DNA from 3 places in the Mesorhizobium sp. M0778 genome. Region 3 is predicted to be linked to each of the others. Evidence: riboswitches for the same ligand, from Rfam matches in the RefSeq annotation. Region 3 holds a riboswitch; each other region holds the start of a gene.
What was found. A riboswitch is a leader RNA that binds a small molecule or an ion and turns the genes downstream of it on or off. The one in region 3 is predicted to bind cobalamin.
Positions count from the first base shown of each region.

Region 1: linked by a shared signal. The riboswitch ahead of NKI22_RS03815 (DUF1636 family protein) and the one ahead of NKI22_RS22030 (ABC transporter ATP-binding protein) in region 3 are both predicted to bind cobalamin.
Region 2: linked by a shared signal. The riboswitch ahead of metE (5-methyltetrahydropteroyltriglutamate--homocysteine S-methyltransferase) and the one ahead of NKI22_RS22030 (ABC transporter ATP-binding protein) in region 3 are both predicted to bind cobalamin.

Region 1 is NZ_JAMYPA010000002.1:1,803-9,611, forward strand. Features, by position in the region: gene cobG (precorrin-3B synthase) at 1-523, opposite strand, end outside; gene NKI22_RS03805 (cobaltochelatase subunit CobN) at 520-4,128, opposite strand; gene cobW (cobalamin biosynthesis protein CobW) at 4,147-5,199, opposite strand; gene NKI22_RS03815 (DUF1636 family protein) at 5,196-5,630, opposite strand; cobalamin riboswitch at 5,669-5,872, opposite strand; gene NKI22_RS03820 (winged helix-turn-helix domain-containing protein) at 5,902-7,101, opposite strand; gene NKI22_RS03825 (NADH-quinone oxidoreductase subunit A) at 7,438-7,803, shown strand; gene NKI22_RS03830 (NuoB/complex I 20 kDa subunit family protein) at 7,794-7,809, shown strand, end outside.
Region 2 is NZ_JAMYPA010000022.1:10,521-18,329, forward strand. Features, by position in the region: gene NKI22_RS24965 (adenosine kinase) at 1-498, shown strand, start outside; gene NKI22_RS24970 (transposase) at 531-1,208, opposite strand; partial or broken gene NKI22_RS24975 (MFS transporter) at 1,499-3,127, shown strand; cobalamin riboswitch at 3,624-3,824, shown strand; gene metE (5-methyltetrahydropteroyltriglutamate--homocysteine S-methyltransferase) at 3,920-6,256, shown strand; partial or broken gene NKI22_RS24985 (FMN-binding negative transcriptional regulator) at 6,364-6,564, opposite strand; gene NKI22_RS24990 (dihydrodipicolinate synthase family protein) at 6,616-7,518, opposite strand; gene NKI22_RS24995 (trans-sulfuration enzyme family protein) at 7,571-7,809, opposite strand, start outside.
Region 3 is NZ_JAMYPA010000017.1:51,786-59,594, forward strand. Features, by position in the region: gene NKI22_RS22025 (ABC transporter substrate-binding protein) at 1-718, opposite strand, end outside; gene NKI22_RS22030 (ABC transporter ATP-binding protein) at 715-1,533, opposite strand; cobalamin riboswitch at 1,626-1,829, opposite strand; gene NKI22_RS22035 (GyrI-like domain-containing protein) at 2,124-2,957, shown strand; gene NKI22_RS22040 (bifunctional helix-turn-helix transcriptional regulator/GNAT family N-acetyltransferase) at 2,995-3,930, opposite strand; gene groES (co-chaperone GroES) at 4,159-4,455, shown strand; gene groL (chaperonin GroEL) at 4,518-6,173, shown strand; gene NKI22_RS22055 (TetR/AcrR family transcriptional regulator) at 6,391-6,990, opposite strand; gene NKI22_RS22060 (zinc-dependent alcohol dehydrogenase family protein) at 7,119-7,809, shown strand, end outside.

The sequences.
Region 1 (7,809 bases), on a different contig from region 3:
CAGTCTGACCGTCGCCGGCGATAGCCACCTGCCATTGCGTCCCCGCATCGGTCCGCACCGCAGCCAGCCTGGCATCGGCCGTCACTGCATCCAAGGTCAGCTGTCCGCCACCGTCGACAATCACCGAGACCTTCGGGCCAAGACGCTGCGTGACGCCGGCGCCCTCGATTGCCGCCCGAATCCGCTCCGCTAGCGGGCGCGGATCGGCGATTTCCTCCGGGTCGAGCCCGGCCAGCGGACCAGTCTCGACCGGCACGCCGGTGCGAACGGCAACACCCAGCGCATCGACCTCCATCGCCAGCAGCCGGGCGCTTTCGGGCGTCAGGCCGCGTATCTGCAAGCTGCCGCGGGCGGTCACTTCCATAATGCCGTTGCCGTGGCGCAGGGCGGATTCGCAGAGTCCGATCAACGACTTCGGCAACAGTCCTCCAGCGACCGGATTGAGCCGCACCAGCAGCCCGTCGCCGGTTTGCATCGGTGCCGACAAAGCAGGGCAGGCGCTGCGTCGGGAGAAAGCGTTCATGCCGCCACCCCAAGCGCCTGGGCTTCGGCAATCAGTGCGGCGAGATCGTCATCGATCGAATTGCGCAGCGGATGCCACAGACCGCGCCGTCGTGCCGACATGAAACGTTCGGCCATGACCTTCGCCGCCGACGGGTTCTCGCGCAGGATGAAGGCGCGGACAACGGGGTCGCCGAGATAGGCGTCGTGCACGGCCTCGATCAGCGCGCCAGATATGGCATGAGTGGTCTCGGCAAAGCCGACAAGCCGGTCGACCGTCTCGGCGAATTCCGAGGCGCCGCGCGGCCCGTGGCGCATCTGGCCGGCAATGAAGCGCGGATTGACGGCGCGTGCCCGTACGACGCGGGATACGGCGTCCCCAACCGAGCGTGGCTTGGGCTTTTGCGGATCCGTGGTGTCGAGCACGATCACGTCAGCGTTTTTGCCGAGCGCGGCAAGCGCTGCCGAAAAGCCGCCGATAAAGGCGACGTCGGCCGAGCCTTCGAGGATGTCGCGGCCGGGATCGTCGCCGGTATGAACCAGAAGGTCGGCCTCAGCGATGCGGCCCTCAAAAGCGCCGGGCGCCGAAATGCCTTCGCCCTCGGCGCCGCCATAGGCATGCGAGGTGGCGGCGAGATAGGCGCGGCCGATCTCTTCGCGCGCGGCCCAGTCGCCGCTTGATAGCAAGTCCTCGATGCCGGCGCCGTAAGTGCCGGGCGAGGTGCCGAATATGCGCGGGCTGATCTTGCCGTCTGCACGGGTTCTCGCCGCCAGCGGGTTTTCCGAATCGTCCTCGTCGCGGGTCGCGACGGCGTTGGCGGCGGCATCGATCAGCGCGATCTGGGTTGGGAACATGTCGCGGAACAGGCCGGATATGCGCCAGGTGACGTCGACGCGCGGGCGGCCGAGCGTTGCCGGCGGCAGCACCTCGATGCCGGTGATGCGGCCGGTGGCGGAATCCCATTGCGGCCGGCAGCCCATCAGCGCCAGGCCTTGCGCGATCTCCTCACCGCCGGTGCGCAGCGAGGCCGAGCCCCAGAGGTCGATGACCAGCGAGCGCGGCCAGTCGCCATGCGATTGCATGTAGCTGCGGACGACTTCTTCCGCTGCCACCTTGCCCAGATCATAGGCGGTCGGCGTCGGCATGGTGCGTGGGTCGGCGGTAAACAAATTGCGGCCGGTGGGCAGCACATCGCGCCGGCCACGCGCCGGTGCACCGGCCGGACCGGCGGCGACATGGCGGCCGTCGAGGGCCGCGATGAGTGCTACTTTCTCGGCTGCCGCACTCTGCTCGCGCAAAGGATCGGTTTCGCCCTCAGGCGAGCGACCGTAGATATGCAGGCCGTCCTTGATGGCGAAATCCTTGAGATCGCAGAGCCAGGCGTCGATGCGGCGCAAGGCTTCGTCGGCTGCGTCGGTCCTGGCGACGCCGGCCTCTGAGGCGAGGCCGGTCTTTTCCGCAGTCTCGACGATCAGCTTCGCCAGGCGGTCGCGGCGGCGGCGGTCGAGCCCGTCGGCCTGGGCATATTCGTCAACCAGTCGCTCGAGTTTATGCTGCTCTTCTTCCAGCCCGGCGCCGGTCAGCGGCGGCGGCAGATGGCCAAGCGTGACGGCGGCAATGCGTCGCTTGGCTTGTGCTGCCTCGCCGGGGTTGGAGACGATGAAAGGATAAATGACGGGCAGGGGGCCGGTGACGATTTCGGGAAAGCAGTTTTCGCTGAGCGCCACGGTCTTGCCGGGCAGCCACTCCAGCGTGCCGTGGGCGCCGACATGGATAATTGCATGGATGCCGAGCGACTTACGCAGCCACAAGCCAAAGGCGATCAGTGCATGGCGCGGCGGCAGTGTCGGGTCGTGATAGTCGGCGCGGCGGTCGGCTGAGCGCCCGCGATCAGGGGCGAGGGCTACGGTGATATTGCCGAAGGTGGCGGCGCGGAAGGGGAATTTTGCGGTGGTGGGCGCTTGGACACCCCCCTCTGCCCTGCCGGACATCTCCCCTTCAAGGGGGGAGATTGGCAGTTCGGCTGCCGGCTCTCCCTTAACGCCCTTGGTAGTTGGCGAAAGCAGAGACAACAGCGCAATCTCCCCCCTCGAAGGGGAGATGTCCGGCAGCACAGAGGGGGGTGCCTCGCGCGAACCTGTCTCATCATCCGTATTCCCCCATGCGGCCTCCACCGCAGCGATGGCCGCCGGCGGCAATTCCTTCGAGAAGGTCAGATAATCCTGCAAAGCCAGTCCCTGGTCGGCTGGCTCCAGCACCTCCAGCAACTGACGCGGCGTTTGCGGAATCCCTTCAACGGCGTAGCCCTGTTCGCTCAGGTCGTGCAGCATCGCCAGCACGCTGGACGGCACGTCGAGACCGACGGCATAGCCGGTGCGGCCGGGCGCGCTCGGATAGTCGGGGATCAGGATGGCGAGCTTGCGCTCCGCACGCGGCGTCCGCTGCAGACGCACGAAGGCCTCGATACGGTTCGCGACCTGCGCCACGCGGTCAGGCTCTGGCCGGTTGGCGAAGGCGCGGAAGGCCAATGCCGGATCGATCTCGCTTTCGCTCTTGAAGGAAATGGCGCCGGCCAGGATGCGGCCGTCGAGCTCGGGCAGGACGACATGCATGGCAAGGTCGGCGGGCGCCAGGCCGCGCTGGTTGTTCTGCCAGATGTCGCGGCGGGTGGTCGCGACGACGACCTGGAACACCGGCACTCCGGCGCGGTCGAACAGCGTCTCAACGCCGGGTTCGGCGCCCGAGGCGAAAGCTGTGGCGGTGATGATGGCGGCAGGGTTCAGCGCGGCAAACGCGGTTTCGACAAAGGCGAGCGATGCCGCGTCCTTGAGGCTGGAGACGAAAATAGGCACGGGAACCATGCCGCGTGCGCCCAGCGCTTCGAAAAGCGCGTCGATGGGCGCGACATCGGCGGCGAGCAGCATCGAGCGGTAGAACAGGATGGGGATGATGGGGGCGGGTTCGGCGGACGGTAGGTTTAGGCTGCGTTCCGTCGCGCCCCCCTCTGTCCGGCAGGACAGAGGGGGGCGCGAAGGAATGCCGACGCTTGATAAGTCCATTCTTTCTATAACGCCGCGTCCCGGCTCGTAAAATCCCGCCTTTGGCACGCTGACAGGTTCAGCGACCGCCGCACCCGATCCGGCGAGACTTGCCAACCTCTGCACCAGCGCCGTCATATTCGCCGGGCCACCTTCGCGGAAATAGTCGAGCAGACCATCAAGTTCCTGGCGCGGCAGCGTCGAGCCTTCGATCAGCCGCAAATCCTCGTCGTGGCTCTCGCCCGGTAGGAGCGCCAGCTTAATACCGCGATTTCGCGCGACAACGGCAAGCTGGTCGCAGCCGTAGCGCCACCAGTCGTAACCGCCGAGGATGCGGACCAGGACGACCTTGGCGTGGCGGGCGACGCTGTCGATCCAGAGGTCGACGGACATCGGGTGGCGCAGGTCGCGCAAGGCGGCGAGCCGCATCGACGGCAGGCGGTCCGCATCTGCCTTCCACGCCGCCGCCAGCCCGGCGAGGTCGCTGTCGGTGAAGGACAACGCCACGACATCCGCAGGCGTTTGCCTGAGATCGACAGGCTCGGCGAGATCGTCGAGCGAGGCGGATGTGGTGGTGAGGATGTGCATCGCGGCTCGTACCTGGGATCAGCCGGCGAGGATACGCTCGATCGCCGGGCGGTTCAGCCCTTTCAGGCCGATGACGACGAGGCGCGAGCGGCGATCGTCTTCAGCGGTCCAGGCGCGGTCGTAATAGTGGTTGACGCGCGGACCGACGGCCTGCAGCAAGAGCCGCATCGGCTTGCCGCCGACGTCGACGAAACCCTTGACGCGCAATACGTTTTCTTCCTCCGCCGCCGTGGCGACGCGTTGTGCCAGCTCGTCCGGGTCGGACACCGACGCAATGTCGATGACGAACGAGTCAAAGTCGTCATGTTCGTGGTCGAGCTCGTCGTCGTGATGGGTCTTGCGGTTCTCGATGTCGTCCTCGACGGCGAGACCAAGGCCGAGCAGCACCGACGGATCGACCTTGCCTTGCGAGGTCGGCACGATCTTCACCGCCCGCGCAACATGCTTGCCGATGACGGCATTGGCGCGCGCCGCGCCGGCTGCGTCCAGCAGGTCGCTCTTCGACAGGATGATCAGGTCGGCACAAGCGAGCTGGTCTTCGAACACCTCCTCGACAGGATCGTCATGGTCGAGCGTCTCGTCCTGCGCGCGCTGCGCCTGCAGGGCGTCCATGTCGTTGGCAACGCGGCCATCAGCCAGCGCCGGCCCGTCGACGACGGCGATGACGCCATCGACCGTGACGCGGCTTTTCACCGACGGCCACTGGAAGGCCTGGACCAGCGGCTTGGGCAGGGCCAGCCCGGACGTCTCGATCAGGATGTGGTCGACCTTCGGCGTCAGCGACAGGATCTGGTCGAGCGCGGGGACAAAGTCGTCGGCGACAGTGCAGCAGATGCAGCCATTGGCCAGCTCGACGATGTTTTCCTCGGGGCAAGTGTCGATGCCGCAGCCCTTCAGGATCTCGCCGTCGATGCCGATATCGCCGAACTCGTTGACGATGATGGCCAGGCGCTTGCCTTTGGCGTTTTCGAGCAAATGGCGGATCAGCGTCGTCTTGCCGGCGCCGAGAAAGCCGGTGACGACGGTGCAGGGGACGCGCGAAACGTTGGCGGCCGAATCTGGGGAAGTCATATCAAGTCCTTCAAAAGGTCGAGGGGAGGGATGCGGGCAACCAAGCCGCGCTTCAGGCAATCGGGACGGCCGCGCCACGGAATGAGGCCGTCCGTCGAAGTAGCGAACAGCTTTGCCCCCGTCACCAGATCGGTGCCGCTGGTCGTGGTCAGGTCGCCGAAGACATAGCTCCAGCAGCCGTCGCGCAGCATCGCGGCGCTGAGCCGGCGCTTGCAATTGCCGAGGCATTCGACGGTGCGGATTTTAATGTTTTCGCTGGAAGCGGCGCGGCGCGTGTCCTCGGCGAGCAGTTCGCCGGCGCGGGGATAAGCGTCCGAACCGGTCTCGTCACGGCAGGACGAGCAGACGATGACGGTAACGCCGGCCGGGGAATCACCATGGCCGGACAATAAATCCGCTGTCTCAGCCGGAAAACTGCTGTCGCGTTCCAAATCAGGCTCCTTGCCCGGAAAACCCGCCAGGCGATCGGATTCTTATGTCCTAGACGGCAGGTCTCCTGGCTCGCGGGTCATCGCCTGGGTGCCGCCTTCCCGGGAATATCCCAGTGGTTTTCGGCCTTGGCTCGTCGCTTACAGTTGCGGGGACAGCCGCGGATTTGAAATCGAGATTTCGCACCGCATTCCCTCTTGGCCCTTGCCGTTGCGGGCAGGGGACCGTCTGGAACGGATTTAGGCTTGTGAAGGCAGTCGTGTCAACGCACGTCTATGACGCGGCGATATCTGCGAGCGGCTGGCCGAGGTCGCCGGCAGCCGTCACCTCGATGCGCTCGAGCCCGAGCCAACCCTGCATCTGCTTCAATTCCTCGAAAAGGGCGGCGGCAGTTTGCGGCGGGGCGCCGGGCTCCGAATAGGCGGCATGGACGCGCAATACGCCGGCCGGGCGGTCGGCCCTGAGGTCGACGCGCCCGACGATGCTGTCGCCGAGCAGGAACGGCAGCACATAATAGCCATACTGGCGCTTTTCGGCCGGCGTGTAGATCTCGATGCGGTAGTGGAAGTCGAACAACCGCTCGGTGCGCGACCGCTCGAAGACGACGGGATCGAACGGCGCAAGCAAGGCGCGCGCCTCGATCCTGCGCGGCAAACGGGCGTCCTTGTGGAGATAGGCTGTTTTGCTCCAGCCTTCGACGCTCACCGGCAACAGGTCGCCAGCCTCGACCAGTTCCTCGATGCGGCCCTTGATGTCGGCGGGCGAGAGGCGGAAATAGTCGCGCAGATCGCCCGCCGTGGCGACGCCATGGGCGCGGGCGGAGATGCGCAGCAGTTCGCGGTGGGCGTCCGCGGGGGACGGAACTGGCAAAGCGAGTACCGTTGGCGGCAGCACGCGCTCCGGCAGATCGTAGAACCGCTCGAAACCACGCCGGTGCGCCGTGGTGATGCGGCCCGCCCAGAACAGCCATTCGAAGGCATGCTTGGCATGGCTCCAGCCCCACCAGCCGCCCGAGCCCTTCTGGCCTTCGAAAGCCGACGCCGCGATCGGGCCTCGTTCAGCGACCTCGCGATAGATGTCCTCAATGTAGGCGGCGTGCTCGCGGCCCCATTTTGCCAGTCCGCTGTACATTTCCTCGCCGCGCTCGGCCCGCCGCATGCGCCAGCGCATCAGCGGATAGGTCTCGACGGGCAAGAACGAGGCTTCATGCGCCCAATATTCGAAGACCATGCGCTTGCGTGTCACCGCGGCGTCGTCGAGCAGCGCCAGCTTGTAGGGGCCAAGCCGCGAATAGAGCGGCATATAATGGGCGCGAACCACGGCGCTGACGGAATCGATCTGCAGCAGGCCGGTACGTGCAAGCACCCGGGCCAGATGCCGGCGGTCAGGCGTGCCGCTGGGGCGCGGGTCATTGAATCCCTGTGCCGCAAGCGCAATGCGACGGGCCAGGGCAAGCGAGATTTTTTCTTTCATGAAGGCGGTATCCGGACGATGTTAGACAGAGAAAATGACCTGCGATTCCGCCCCATGCTAGCAAGGTTTTGGCGGCATCTATGTCAGGAGAGAAAAGTGGAGTGAAAAGTGAAGGAAATCAAACAGGAGCGGATCGGACCAGTTTTCCCGGATATGCCGTCCAGCACCGCGATTTGAACAAGGTTTGACTTGCTTCGCCGAAAGCGCTGCGCTAACCCTCGCCGCGTTGCAGCATAGAGCCCCCTTAAAACGGTTCAGTGGTTAATCTGTCACGCTTCCGCAAGTGGGTCCGGTGCTGTAATCAGAGTGGATTGGCCGCCAACGGAAAACTGCAGCATGAACGCACTTTTAGGTTCGTACCTGCCCATCGTCCTGTTCATCGGCGTGGCGCTGGTCGTCGGCCTGGCGCTGCTCGCCGCACCGTTCCTGGTGGCTTACCGCAACCCCGATCCGGAAAAGCTTTCCGCCTATGAGTGCGGCTTCAACTCGTTCGACGACGCCCGCATGAAGTTCGACATCCGCTTCTACCTGGTGTCGATCCTGTTCATCATCTTCGATCTGGAGGTGGCCTTCCTGTTTCCTTGGGCAGTGTCGTTCAGTCAGATCGGCATGCTCGGTTTCTGGTCGATGATGGTGTTTTTGGCGGTGCTGACCATCGGCTTTGCCTATGAATGGAAAAAAGGAGCGCTGGAATGGGATTGAACGACA
Region 2 (7,809 bases), on a different contig from region 3:
AAGGAGGCGATCCGGCAGACGGCGAAGCTCGCCCATGCCGCCGGGCGCGAAGTGTCGATGACATTGTCGGATTCGTTCTGCGTCGACCGCTACCGCGACGAATTCCTCGATCTGATGCGCTCCGGCACCGTCGACATCGTCTTTGCCAACAGCCACGAGATCAAGTCGCTCTACCAGACCGCGTCCTTCGACGAGGCGCTGGCGCAGATCCGCAGGGACTGCAAGATCGCCATTGTCACCCGTTCGGAAAAGGGCTCGGTCATCGTGCGCCGCGACGAGACCGTCACCATCGAGGCCACCAGGATCCGCGAATTGGTCGACACGACAGGTGCCGGCGACCTCTACGCCGCCGGCTTCCTCTACGGCTACACGCAAGGCCTCAGCCTGAAGGATTGCGGCGATCTCGGCTCGCTGGCGGCCGGGCTGGTCATCCAGCAGATCGGCCCAAGGCCACGGCAGAATCTGCGTCGCGAGGCGGAGCAGGCGGGATTGCTGTAGGTGGCGAGCCAAGAATCAGCTGCCCACCCTCCTTAATCCAGCCCGAGCCTTTTCTTCAGTTCCGCATTCTCCTTGCGGAGACGATCGGCAAGCAGGCTCTTTAGCCGCTTGTTTTCTTCCTCGAGCGCGACGAGATCCTTCAGCCCGTCACTATCCGCCGCCGGCGCCGCCGCCTTCTTCCAAAGATAATATGTCTGTTCCGAGATGCCGGCTTGCTTCACCGCGCTCTTGAGAGTAGCGCCGCCGCCGATCGAGGTCTCGATCTGCGCCAGCTTCTGGGCACGATCCTTCGCGGAGTAGCTCTTTCGGCCTGTTCGCGCTGACGGCGGTGCTTCAGTGGTCGCGGATATCGGCTTGGCGCCCTCCTTGCGGGCAGGCGCGCTCGCCTCAGCTTCTGGCTTCCTCGACCGCCGCGCTCTCGTCTTCGGTTTTGGCGTTTCCGCTTTGTCTGCCGGTGCGCTATGAACTACTGCTGACTCGGTTTCCAGGGGATTGGCCATGAAATGCTCCACTCGCGGTTTGTGCAAAGGTTCAGCATCAAGGGCCACTACAGTAGAGTCAACAAGCTGACGATTTAACGGCTCGACTTCCTTTGTTGTCTCGGCCATCGCCGCGGCGATGTCGAAATTGCCCCAGATGGAACGTGCGGATTTTTCATAATTGCGCTTTTGTTTGACTTCCACGGTGAATGGTCGCGTCTGCCGCCTCATAGTTCCTTCCTGAATAGGAGAATGAAGTCGCCGCTCGAATTTTTGGCGCTTCCTGCTTAGCGCGGAGCATTATCGTATAGCCGCTCAACGGGCAAGTGATGCCGGTCTTCGGTGGCTGACCCATCTGGGGAGATTTGAGCGGCTTCGCGCGTCCTGCGCATGCCTGTAAGGCCGCCAAGTTGTCTGGGTTAGCAGGCGCGCCACTGTGGCAGCTTGGCTTGTACGGCGAGGCCATGGTTGAGTGAGGCGAAACAAATCCAGCCCCGCGGTCGATCCCGAAGCTTCCCACAATGGCGAAGAGAACATCTTCACTCGTACCTTTTCAGCACAAGACCTTCCGTTCGCTATGGTCGGCTGCACTCGTTTCGAACCTTGGCACCCTTGTGGAAGGTGTGGCGGCGGCTTGGCTGATGACGAGCATCGCCACCTCCCATGGAATGGTGGCGCTCGTCCAGTCATCGACCACCCTCCCCTACATGATCTTCTCGCTCGCGGCGGGAGCGCTCGCGGACAACTTTGACCGTCGCCGGATCATGTTGACTGCGCAACTGCTGATGGTCTGCGTATCCGCCTTCCTGGCGTTCCTGACCTATGCGGGGGAAATGACACCCTGGACCTTCTGGGTCTCACCTTCCTGATCGGCTGTGGTTGGGCATTGCACGATCCCTCTTGGCAAGCCTCGATGGGAGATATCCTGCCTCGCGAACACCTGCCAAGCGCGGTTGCGCTCAACGGCATGAGCTACAATCTCATGCGCAGCATCGGGCCGGCGATTGGCGGCATAATCGTGGCCACAGCCGGTGCGGCCTTCGCGTTCCTCTTCAACGTCTTTTGCTACTTCGCTCTGATCGCTGCGCTGTTGCGATGGAAAGCCGAACGGGCACGACAAGCGCTGCCGCGGGAGGCTTTCGGCAGTGCGATGGCGGCGGGCTTCCGTTACGTGCTCTTGTCGCCGAACCTTCTCAAGGTGATGTGCCGGAGTTTGATTTTCGGCCTCACCGCCGTTGTCATTTTGGCTCTCCTGCCGTTGGTTGCTCGCGAACAGGTCAAAGGGACCGCGGTCACCTACGGCGTGATGCTTGGCTTCTTCGGCCTGGGAGCGATTTGGGGCGCGCTCCTCATCGGGCGGGTCCGAGAAGTTCTCTCCAACGAATCGGTCATTCGCGGTGCGTTCTTTATACTGGCGATCAGCTGCTTCTTTCTGGCATGGAGCGAGCACGTTTGGCTGATCTGCCTGCTCCTCATGCCAGCCGGTGCGGCCTGGATTCAATCATTCTCGCTCTTTAAACGTCACAGTGCAGCTGTCGGCGCCGCGGTGGGTGGTTGGACGCGCCCTGTCTCTCTATCAGACGGCCACATACGGCGGCATGGCGGCGGGAAGCTGGCTTTGGGGCGAACTGGCGGATGTCCAAGGTGTTTCGGGAGCCTTGCTCGTCGCCAGCGCGGTTCTTGTGATTGGGGGACTGATGGGGATCGTTCTGCGTCAGCCGGATTTTGAAACGCTCAATCTGGATCCGACCAACAAGTTCAGCGAACCGACGCTGCAACTTGACCTGCGGCCACGAAGCGGTCCGATCATGGTGATGGTCGATTATCGTATCGATCAGAGAGATGTCCCAGAATTTCTCACTGTGATGACATCGTGGCGAAAAGCCCGGCTGCGAGATGGCGCCAGACAATGGGCGTTGCTGCGTGACCTGGAAAAGCCCGAACTATGGACCGAGTGTTATCACGTGCCAACCTGGGTCGAGTATGTTCGCCACAACAACAGGCAGACCCAGGATGACGCCGAAATCGTTGCGCGCCTGGAAGCGCTCCACCATGGCGATTGCCCGCCCAAGACGCATCACAAGATCGAACGCCAAACCGTGCGCGTGCACGACGATTTGCCGCTCAGGCCTCATTTGGACAGGACTTGAGCTGGCCCGGTGGTTTGAGCCGGGTTACCTTGAGCCGGTGGGCTGCGAACAGCAGTTCGAGACATTGGCCTCGATCACTTCGCAACAGGCCGCTGCGCCAAGCCTCGGGTGCTCCCCTCGAAATCGTTGTGTCGTATCACCGAGGGCATCACGGCCAACAGCTCCCACATGGGCAACAGCCTGGCCATTGAGCCGAATATGGTCGCGAGCAGATCACCGACGAAGCGGTCGGAACGTCGGAGCCGAAGTTCGACGCCGAGGTGGCGTTCGCATGATGCGCGAAGCAGCACCACGGCGCTTGCCGGTATGGTTGCCGCCGGCAGCCGACGAACTCCTATCCTCCTGGACCGCTGTGCGTCATTGCTTTGATTTACCGCCGCTCAAGGCTTCCACAGTTTTCGCTTTCGAGGCGACCTTTGGGAACATGCCAACGGGAATTTAACATAACGACATAAACATTTCTTTATGCGGCGTTGACAAAGAAGCGAACTGCTGTAATTGTCTCCCGTGTCGTGGTTCTCCGTACGGCGCTGCCGCAGCGGAGCTAAGAGGGAAGCCGGTGCGATGCCGGCGCTGCCCCCGCAACTGTTAGCGGCAAGCCAACCCCACTCATGTCACTGAGGCGAATAGCCTTGGGAAGACGGGTAGAGGCTATGACCCCGCGAGCCAGGAGACCTGCCACGGCGAATTACGTCCACGGGCGGGGTGTCTCGGTGGCCGCTGCAGCCTGGCGTTTGTGCCGGCCTGCTAGCGCCTTCCTTGTCACCGACGCCCCAACCATCGGGGTATGGCATGACTGTCTCTCAACAAATTCCTGTAGCAACGCTCGGCGTGCCGCGCTTCGGTCGTCGGCGAGAACTGAAATTCGCGCTTGAAAGCTACTGGTCCGGAAAATCTTCCGCTGGCGACCTTCTCACGACTGCGAAGGCGCTCCGTGCCGCTAGCTGGGAGGAGCAGCGCGATCGCGGCGTGTCGAAAATCCCGTCGAACGACTTCTCGCTCTACGATCATGTGCTCGACACCGCAGTCATGGTCGGCGCCCTGCCAGCCCGTTACGCCTGGAATGGCGGCGAGGTCCCACTCGACATCTACTTCGCCATGGCGCGCGGCAACCAAGGTCAGACGAAGGATTGTGGACACGCTGGTCACCAGCATGCGGCTCATGGGCCTGGTGTAACCGCGATGGAAATGACCAAATGGTTTGACACCAACTATCACTACATTGTGCCGGAACTAGACGATGATCAGACGTTCGCCCTTTCGTCGACGAAACCGGTCGATTACTTCCTTGAGGCTAAAGCTCTCGGCATTCACACACGCCCAGTCATCCTTGGACCGATCACCTTCCTCAAGCTGGCGAAATCGCCTGCCGAAGGCTTCGGTGCCATCGCGCTCCTACCACGGCTTCTGCCCGTCTACGAGCAACTCCTGCAGAGGCTGAAGCTGTCGGGTGCCGACTGGGTGCAGATCGACGAGCCAGCGCTTGTCCTCGATCTGAACCCGAACGAACGAGCTGCGCTCGAATTCGCCTATGGCCAGCTGTCGAAAGCCGCGCCCGAGTTGAAGATCATGCTGGCTACCTATTTCGGGCCGCTGGGAGACAATCTCGAAACCGCGGTTTCTCTGCCCCTGGCCGGGCTGCATATTGATCTCGTGCGCGCTCCCGAGCAGCTGGAAACGGCGAGTCGGCTCGCACCGAAGGGTCTGGTGCTCTCGCTTGGCTTGATCGATGGCCGCAACGTCTGGCGTGCGAACCTGCCCGCCATTCTCGACCGCATCAAACCGATCGTCGCCGGCTGGCCGTTGGACCGCGTCGAGATCGCGCCTTCTTGCTCGATGCTGCATGTGCCGATCGACCTGCGCATGGAGACGGAACTCGACGCGGATATCAGGTCGTGGCTCGCCTTCGCGGCCCAGAAGACCGACGAGTTGGTGTTGCTGGCCCGGGCCCTGTCCCAAGGCAGGGATGCGGTGGCAGGCGCGTTGAAAGCGTCTGCCGAGGCTGCCGCCACTCGCGTGACATCTACGAAGATCCATGACCCGCTTGTTGAGGGGCGGATCGCCAGCATTGACGACAGCATGAAGCGACGAGAGAGCGCTTTTGCCGAGCGCTCCAGAGTCCAGGCCGGCACGCTCGGGCTGCCGCCGTTCCCGACGACGACCATCGGGTCATTCCCGCAGACGCCGCAGGTACGCAGGGCGCGGGCCGCTCATGCGAAGGGCCAGCTGAGCTATGTCGACTACGAGACCTTCCTGAAGAAGGAGATCGAGGCTGCAATTCGCTGGCAGGAAGAGATCGGGCTGGACGTGCTGGTGCACGGTGAGTTCGAACGAAACGACATGGTACAGCATTTCGGCGAGCAGCTGTCCGGCTTCGCCTTCACCCAGCATGCCTGGGTGCAGAGCTATGGGTCGCGTTACGTGCGCCCCCCCATCATCTTCGGCGACGTATCGAGGCCCAATCCGATGACGCTGCGCTGGTGGCAATTCGCCCAGTCGCTTACGGAAAACCCTGTGAAGGGAATGCTCACAGGCCCAGTGACCATTCTCAACTGGTCTTTTGTTCGCGACGACGTACCGCGCTCCGAAGCATGCCGCCAGATCGCGCTCGCCATCCGCGACGAAGTGACGGATCTCGAATGGTCCGGCGCAAGGATGATCCAGATCGATGAGGCCGCGTTTCGCGAAGGATTGCCACTGCGCCAGTCTGATTGGAACGACTATCTCGACTGGGCTGTCGAATGCTTCCGGATCGCTTCAACGGGTGTAAAGGACGCGACTCAAATCCATACCCACATGTGCTATTCGGAGTTCAACGAGATCATCGACGCGATCGCTGAAATGGATGCGGATGTCATTTCGATTGAGACGTCGCGCTCGAAAATGGAACTGCTGGACGCCTTCACGAGCTCCAAATATCCGAACGAAATCGGGCCCGGAGTCTACGACATTCACTCACCACGTGTCCCGGAAGTCGGGGAGATTTCGGATCTCGTCATGCTTGCCCGCGAGCGACTGTCGGATTCCCAACTGTGGGTAAACCCGGACTGTGGCCTCAAAACACGCAAATGGGAGGAGGTCCGCCCTGCCCTCATGAACATGGTCGATGCAGCACGTGCGCTCCGGTAGAAAGTGTAGGCCGGAGGGTTTCCTGGTTGCTCACCATGTGGTGAGTGACCGGCTGCCGCATGTCGGCCGTGAATGTGCCAAAACGCGATCACATCCTTTGAAATAAGTCACTCGAGCGAGAATGTGCACTTTCCTTCGGCACGTGTATTAATCGCGCAGGAGTAAAGGGTACCGTTTTCTCCCTGTGACGTGTCGAGTTCGAAGGGGATGTGATTGGCGTCGAGACCGCTCCGGCCATGGGTTATCAGCATGCCAAGTGCACTGTTCTCGATCAGTTCGTAGAGGACTTCTCGGCTCGGTTCATCGAAATGCGCGGGTACTACATGACAGGTTCCTTCACTGGCCGCCGGGTTCGCTGTTCACCGGCTGGCATCCGATGGCAAGCGTTCCAACGCGGCGGCGATCTGGCGCTTCGCTGCTGAGGGCAGAGGCAGGATGGGACGCGGGGGGTCGGCACGGCAAATGTCGAGCAATTCGGCAAGTGCATAGACGACGCGAAGGCTCGAGAACTCCTTGAAGAGGCTCCAGAGCGGCGCAAGCGTGGCATCGATCCGTCGCGCTTCGGCCGCATCGCCCTGTTGCGCCGCCGTGACGATCTTCACGCAGATCTCGGGCAGGATGCCGGCGAGGACGCTGTACCATGTGTCGGCGCCGGCGATCATGGCCTCTGCGGCGTTCCAGTCGCCGCTGTAGCCGATCGAGAACCCTTCCGGCATAGTGCGCCTCTGGTCGGCCAGATGGCTCTTGATCGCATCGCCCTTGTCTGTCGGATTCTTGATAGCGACGATCCCCCGCACCTTTGCCAGGCGGCTGACGAGTGCTGGGGTGAAATGGAAATGCGTCGTTCCTGGATTGTCGTAGACGACAATCGGCAGGCCGCTCTCGCACGCCACCGTCGAGAAATGTTCGAACACCTCGTCCTCAGTGAGCGGGGTGTAGGAGGCGGCCGCAAGCAGCCCCGCTGCAGCTCCAAGGGCCTTGGCGTCCTGCGCGAACCTCACTGCTTCATCGGTGCGCAGCGCGCCCACACCCACCACGACCGGCGTTCGCCCGGCGATTTCGTCCAAGGTCTCGGCGAGCGTCCGTCGCCGTTCCTCGCGCGACAGATACATGTAGGTGCCGGTGCTGCCGAGAAGACCGATGGAGTCGACCTGAGCGGCGCCAAGCCGAGCAATCAGCCTGCGCAGAGCAACGGTATCGACGCGGCCGTCACGAGCGGCGGGCGTGATGGGAAACGCGGAAAGACCGCTCAGGAATGCCATGGCAAGGCTCCAGGTTTGTGCGTGAGCGCAGGACTGGCCGGACGACAGGTCATCACAAGGCGTCCAGAGCCCGCCGCAGGTCGGCGATTAGGTCATCGGCGTCTTCAAGACCCACCGAGAGACGCATGAGGTCCTCGCCGACTCCATCGGCCAGATGCGCATCCTTGCGGATCGGCTGACGAGCACGGGTCAGGCTTGCCGGATGATAGATGAGGCTGTCGGCATCGCCGAGGCTGACAGCCCGGGTGATCAGGTTGAGCCGGTCCATCATCCGCCGCGCGCCCTCGAACC
Region 3 (7,809 bases):
CCCAATCCGTATTGCCCCAGCTCGTCGGCATGTCGGCCATGATGTTGTCGCCGCCGGCTGCGGCGATCATGGCGCTGGGGATCGCGAACTTGCCTGATGTGAAGGGTTTGTCTTCGCCGGAGTCGTAAAGAAACACACGCGTTCCCGTGCGGTCGCCGATCTTTGCCGTGATATCGGCGAGCTGCGCCTTCCAGTTCGAAACAAGCTTTCCCGCCTCCGCCTCCTTGCCAAAAATCTTGCCCAGCTTTTCGACATCACCATAGAGCAGGTCCATCGAGGCTGCGGGGCGGTTCTGGTCGAGATGGACGCAACTTTCCGTCGGCACCAGCGTCTTGATACCGTGCGGGGCCAGCGTATCGGGCGTCACCTCGCCGCCAGGCTTCATGCCGTAATACCAGCCGGCGAAGAAGAAATCGGGCTCGACGGCGACGAGGTTTTCGAGGGTCGGGTATTTCGGCGCGAGTTCCGGGATCGCGCCCTGCTCGGCCTTGAATTCCGGACCGACCTTATACCATCCGGTGATGCCGGTCAGGCCGACGATCGATGGTTGCAGCCCCAGCGCGAAGGCCATCTCCGCCATGTTCAGATCTTGGATGACGGCGCGCTTCGGCGCGGCGTCGAACGTCAGCGGCGTGCCGCAGCTATCAACGGTTACCGGGAAAGCGAAGGCGGTCTGGGCAAGTAGGAGGGAGGCAAAAGACAGTACGAGGCGTTTCACGGATGTTGCTCCTTGGTCAAATCGGGATGTGAAGAGGCGCGGTTCGGAACGTCGAAGACCGTGAGTTCGCGGTCTTCGGTGGGATGGCGCAGCCAAAGCACGTCAACGCCGAAAATCTCGCGGATCAACTTCTTGGTCAGCGCCTCGCGCGGACTGGCAAGTGCCTGCAGGCGGGCCTCGTTCATCACCGCGACCCTGGTGGCAAATGGCGTGACAAGCGACAGATCATGAAGCACCGCCACGACGGTCATGCCAAACTGCGATACGAGTTCGAGAAGGTCGCTGCGGGCGCGCGGATCGAGATGATTGGTCGGTTCATCGAGGAACAGGATTTTGGGCTCCTGGGCGATGGCGCGCGCCAACTGGGCGCGTTGCCGCTCGCCACCGGATAGCGAGCCGATCGTGCGGCCGAGCAGCGGCAGCAGGCCGGTTCTGCGAAGTGCTTCAATGACGATGTCGCGTTGCTCGCTCCTCCGTCGCAAGCCGGCATGCGGGACGCGCCCAAGCTCGACGTAGTCGATCACGGCAAGCCGCGGATCAGGCTGGTCGGTCTGGCCAACGACCGCCATGTGCAGTGCCCGCTCGGCGGCCGAAAACCTCTCCAGCCGGCGTCCGGAAAATCTCACATCTCCCGCGCTTGGCCGCAGCGTACCGCATAGCATGCGCAGCAGCGTCGTCTTGCCGGCGCCGTTGGGGCCGATGATGGCGAGGCGGTCGCCCGGCGCTATCGAAAGGCTCACCGCGCTGACCAGGCACCGGCCATTCGTCGTCGCGCTCAGTTCACACGCTTCAAGAAGAGGCTGGGAGGCGTCCAACTTACCGTCACTTTCTCAATGGCGACGGAAGGAAGCTGGACGGACCGGCCGACAAGACCGATGTCCACGTCTCCTCCCGGCACACCCCGTCCGGTCAACTCATGCTGATGGCAGGTCTCCTGGCTCGCGGGTCTTTGCGCCATCCTGCCTTCCCAGCCTTGCCGGCCAGTGGCACTTCGGATTTTGCTAACCGCTTACAGTTGCGGGGGCAGCAACGGCCTCGATCCGAAGATCTCACCGTGTTCCCTTTTCACCCCTTGCCTTTCGACTCGGGGACCATCAGTCAGCCACCCTAGTTTTCCGCCAATCACAGCGCAATAAGTCTTGTCAGAAGGAGCCATATAGACCTCGTGATGTAATAACGTTACATTTAAAAGGACGTTTGCCCGCTTCCTGTCAAGCCTTTTCGCGCGACGCCTGCGAATTGCCGACGACCGTCGCTCTCGATTTGCGCAGTGCGCAATTTCGATCAGACTGCCTCCGCCAGGAAGCGGCACCATAATCTTGCCAATATAAGACATGGCCAATGTAAAGACTGGGCCATGTAAAGACTGGGCCAATGCGGAGACTGGGCCAATGCGAGGTGCCAAATGAATCCGACCCAGAAGGCGCTGTGGTTCGTCGAAAGCCATCTGCCCGAAGCAGTCTCGCTGGACGATGTCGCCAAGAGCAGCGGGGTGTCGCGCTTTCATGTGACGCGGGCTTTCGGCGCGGCTACCGGCCGTTCGGTGATGAGCTACGTCCGTTCTCGCCGACTGACCGAAGCGGCGCGCAAGCTTGGCGCCGGCGCACCCGACATCCTCTCGGTCGCGCTCGACGCCGGCTATGCCTCGCATGAGGCCTTCACCCGCGCCTTCCGCGACCAGTTCGGCACCACGCCGGAACTGGTACGCGCACAAGGCTCGCTCGACAACCTCGATCTTGTGGAGCCGATCCTGATGGACCAGTCCTTTCTCGCCACTCTCGAACCACCGCGTTTTGAGACCAGCCGGCCGTTACTCATCGCCGGTCTCGGCGAGCGTTACAGCTGCGAAACCAGCGCCGGCATCCCGATGCAGTGGCAGCGGTTCGGCCCCTATATTGGCAACATTCCTGGCGAGATCGGCGACGTCGCCTATGGCGTCTGCGTCAACGGCGACGACGCCGGCAATTTCGACTACATCGCTGGCGTCGAAGTGTCCGATTTTTCGGACCTGCCGAGGGAGTTTTGGCGTGTGCGCGTGCCGGCGCAGAAATACGGCGTGTTCGCCCATCGTGACCATATCTCGACCATCCGCCGCACGGTCAACACGATCTGGAACAAATGGCTGCCAGCCTCTGGGCACGAGATCGCCGATGCGCCGGAATTCGAGCGTTACGGCCCCGAATTTGATCCGCGCAGCGGCAATGGCGGGCTGGAAATCTGGATACCGATCAAAGGGTGAGGCACGGCAGGCCGACGCCGAAGCGCCGGAAGCGCTGCTACAGTTCCAGGTTCCAGTTCTGGCCGACCAGATCCCTGCCGAAGGAATGGTGGCACTCCTCGTTGGTCAATTTAAAGCCCACAGACTCATAGATGTGGCGGGCGGCGGCGAGCACGTCGTTGGTCCACAGCGTCAGTGTCCTGTAACCCGTGGCGCGGCAAAAGCCGATACATTCCTCGACCAGCCGCTTGCCGATGCCGAGACCTCGCGCCGAGGGCTCGACGTAGAGCAGGCGCAATTTCGCCACCGCGTCCGACTGGCGCACGACGAAGACGGAGCCGACGACCTCGCCTTCCCGCTCGGCGATCCAGCTGCGTTCCCATTTCGGATCGAAGGATTTGACGAATGTGCCGAGGATTTCAGCGACCAGCGCCTCATAGGTTTCGTCCCAGCCATATTCCTGCGCGTAGAGCAGGCCCTGGCGATGGATGATCCAGCCGATGTCGCCGACCTGCAGAGGCCGCAGCGTGTAGGGAATGTTGGGTTCGGCGGTCGCGCCCAGCAGACGCTGCACCGTCTGCATGGCCTTGACCAGCCTGTCCTGTTCGGGAACCGAAAGCCGGTCGAGCAATGCCGCGACCTGGTCGTGCGAGCCCTGGTTCAGCGGCGCGAAAGCCTGCCGCCCGGCCTTGGTCAGGGCGATCGACGAACGCCTTGCATCCGCCTCGATCGTGGCGCGCTCGACCAGATGACGTTCCTCGAATTTCTTCAGCAGCCGGCTGAGATAACCGGGATCGAGGCCGAGATCGCGCCCAAGGTCCGTGGCGGTCAGGCCATCGCGATGCGCCAGTTCATAGAGCACCCGCGCCTCGGTCAGCGAGAAGGTGCTTTTCAGCAGCCCTTCGTCGAGCAGCCCGATCTGGCGGGTATAGAAGCGGTTGAAGGCTCGCACCGCGTCGATCCGCTCCTTGCCTGGGTGATGATGAATGGTCATGGCATCCTCCTGCCGGTAAGATCAGCCATTTAGTTGACTTGGTCAAGTATCTGTTTGAAGCATCCGTTTGAAGCAATTGTTCTGATGATGCTCACCGGGCGCCTTGACTCGCGCGAGTTGCCAGACTATTTCAGCGCCACGTTAGCACTCCCCCAAGATGAGTGCTAACCATGTCCGGCGCCGCCGGACGGAGGAACTGTTCTCACCATTCTCATCGAGGAATAAAAAATGGCAAAGTCGAAGTTCCGCCCGCTTCATGACCGCGTGGTCGTTCGTCGGGTCGAATCCGAATCCAAGACCGCGGGCGGGATCATCATCCCCGACACGGCGAAGGAAAAGCCGCAGGAAGGCGAGATCATCGCCGTCGGTTCCGGCGCCCGTGACGAAGCCGGCAAGCTCGTCCCGCTGGACGTCAAGGCCGGCGACCGCATCCTGTTCGGCAAGTGGTCGGGCACCGAAGTCAAGCTCAATGGCGAAGACCTTCTGATCATGAAGGAAGCCGACATTATGGGCATCATCGGCTGAATATCGGCCTCACCCTCATTTAAATCTTCGGGCTCAATCCAAGCCCCTGCCAGGAGCTAAAAATGGCTGCCAAAGACGTAAAATTCTCCCGCGACGCTCGTGAGCGCATGCTGCGCGGCGTCAACATCCTCGCCGACGCGGTGAAGGTCACGCTCGGCCCCAAGGGCCGCAACGTCGTCATCGACAAGTCGTTCGGCGCACCGCGCATTACCAAGGACGGCGTCACCGTCGCCAAGGAAATCGAGCTTGAAGACAAGTTCGAGAACATGGGCGCGCAGATGGTCCGCGAAGTTGCTTCGAAGACCAACGACATCGCCGGCGACGGCACCACGACCGCGACCGTTCTGGCACAGTCGATCGTCCAGGAAGGCCACAAGGCGGTTGCCGCCGGCATGAACCCGATGGACCTCAAGCGCGGCATCGACCTCGCCGTCGCCGACGTCGTCGCGACGCTGATCAAGAACGCCAAGAAGATCAAGACCTCGGAAGAGGTTGCCCAGGTCGGCACCATCGCCGGCAATGGCGACGTTTCGGTCGGCTCGATGATCGCGGAAGCGATGCAGAAGGTCGGCAATGAGGGCGTCATCACCGTCGAGGAAGCCAAGACCGCCGAGACCGAGCTCGAAGTCGTCGAAGGCATGCAGTTCGACCGCGGTTATCTCTCGCCCTACTTCGTCACCAACGCCGAGAAGATGGTTGCGGATCTGGAAGACGCCTACATTCTTCTCCACGAGAAGAAGCTCTCCAACCTGCAGGCCATGCTGCCGATCCTCGAGGCTGTCGTGCAGACCTCGAAGCCGCTGGTCATCATTTCGGAAGACGTCGAGGGCGAGGCCCTGGCCACGCTCGTCGTCAACAAGCTGCGTGGCGGCCTGAAGATCGCCGCCGTCAAGGCGCCTGGCTTCGGTGATCGCCGCAAGGCCATGCTGGAAGACATCGCTATCCTCACCGGTGGCCAGGTCATCTCCGAAGACCTCGGCATCAAGCTCGAGAATGTCGGCCTGAACATGCTCGGCCGCGCCAAGAAGGTGTCGATCTCCAAGGAGAACACCACCATCGTCGACGGCGCCGGCAAGAAGGCCGAGATCCAGGGCCGCGTCGCCCAGATCAAGCAGCAGATCGAGGAGACCACCTCGGACTACGACAAGGAGAAGCTGCAGGAACGTCTCGCCAAGCTGGCGGGCGGCGTAGCCGTCATCCGCGTCGGCGGTGCGACCGAAGTGGAAGTCAAGGAAAAGAAGGACCGCGTCGATGACGCCCTCAACGCGACCCGTGCGGCCGTCGAAGAAGGCATCGTTCCCGGCGGCGGCGTCGCACTGCTGCGCGCTTCGCTGAGCATCAAGGCAACCGGCGCCAACTCCGACCAGACCGCCGGCATCAGCATCGTGCGTCGCGCGCTGCAGGCTCCGGCCCGTCAGATCGCGGCCAACGCCGGTGCGGAAGCATCGATCGTTGCCGGCAAGATCCTTGAGAACAAGGGCGCGACCTTCGGCTACAACGCCCAGACCGGCGAATATGGCGACATGATCGCCATGGGTATCGTCGATCCGGTCAAGGTTGTGCGCACGGCTCTGCAGGACGCGGCCTCGGTCGCCGGCCTGCTGGTCACCACCGAAGCCATGATTGCGGAGGCTCCGAAGAAGGAGTCGGCTGGCGGCGGCATGCCTGGCGGCATGGGCGGCGGCGGCATGGGCGGCATGGGCGGTATGGATTTCTAATCCAACCCATCAGCCTTCATGTACGGAAAGGGCGGCCGAGAGGTCGCCCTTTTTCGTTGATGGGACGGAGGATGAGAGGCGGTCCGATTCCAAAGCAAGCGGAAGCATACCCCTGACCGTTTCTTCGGCGTCGGCGCAGAACGTGAATTGCAGAGCTGGAGCGTCGGCCCTTCGGCAGGGCTCCGCGCTGGCCTCGATGTCGTGGAAGCGCGAAACGTCAATGCGCCGTGACTGCGATCTCTTTCGCCGGCAATGCCCCCTCAATCAGCGCCGCGACCTCATCGGCTACCGCCAGCACCGGGGCGCGGTCGCGGGTGGCGCGTGCGATCACCATCAGCCCTTCCAGCGATGATTCGACCAGCAGCGCCAGCGCGTGCGCGCGGCGCTCGGGCACCCCTGCCCTGACGAAGGCCGCCCTGAGCAGGCCTATCCATTGCTCGAAGGCCGACCGGCACAACTCAGCCAACTCCGGCATGTCGGTCGGCGAATCCAACACCACGGGCGCGATCGGGCAACCGAGCGTGAACTGGTTGTCTTCCAGCATGCGCGCGACCGATTGGTAGATGTGGTGGACCGCCACCGCCGGATCTTTTTCGGCAGCGAGCGCGGCGTCCAGTCTCTGCGTCACATCGGCGACGCTATCGCGCGTAACCTCGACGACCAGCTGATCCTTGCCGCCCGGAAAGTGGAAGTAGAGCGAGCCCCTTGGTGCACCTGAGGCACTCAATATGTCGTTGAGCGACGTGCCGTGGTAGCCGCGCTGCCTCAGCAGCAGCGCCGTTGTCTCGAGTATGCGGATGCGGGTGTCGTTCGCCATGTCAACCTCTGTCAGGAATGAGCATTATAGGCCTTGCCTCGAATATGACAACCGGTCTATATAATATGTAGATCAGTCTATATATCAGCGAGGGGCGAATGCGTAGTTACCGTCTTGAAGGAACCGGCGTGACCAAGTGCCTGGTGATGCGCGACGGGACGCAGCCGACGCCGAAGCCGCACGAGATCGTCGTGCGTGTCCGCGCCACATCGCTCAACCGCCGCGATACGATGGTCCTCAACGGCACCTATCCGCTGACGCCGCGCCAAGGCGTTATCCCGCTGAGCGACGGTGCTGGGGAAGTCGTTGCCGTCGGAGATGCCGTCACCCGCTTTGCCGCCGGCGACCGCATCACCGGCAGCTATTTTGCACGCTGGATTGATGGCCGCATCAATGCCGGGCTGATCGACCAGCTTGGCTGCACGCTGGACGGGATGCTGACTGAATACGCGGTGCTCGACGAGCAATGGGCGGTGTGGCTTCCCGATCATCTCGACTGGCATCAAGCGGCGACACTGACCTGTGCCGGCCTGGCCGCTTGGAATGCCGTGACGGCGGCCGAGATGCCGAAGCCCGGGCAGTGGGTTCTGGTCATCGGTTCAGGTGGCGTCGCGCTGTTTGCGCTGCAATTCGCCAAGCTGCTCGGCTGCCGGGTCGTGGCCGTCAGCTCGCGCGGCGAGAAGCTGGACCGGCTGCGGGCGCTGGGCGCCGACCTCGTCGTCTCGACGGCCGACATGCCGGAATGGGGTGCAGCTGTGCGCGAGCAAACCGGTGGCATCGACCTCGTCGTCGAGACCGGCGGCCCGCCGACCTTCGCGC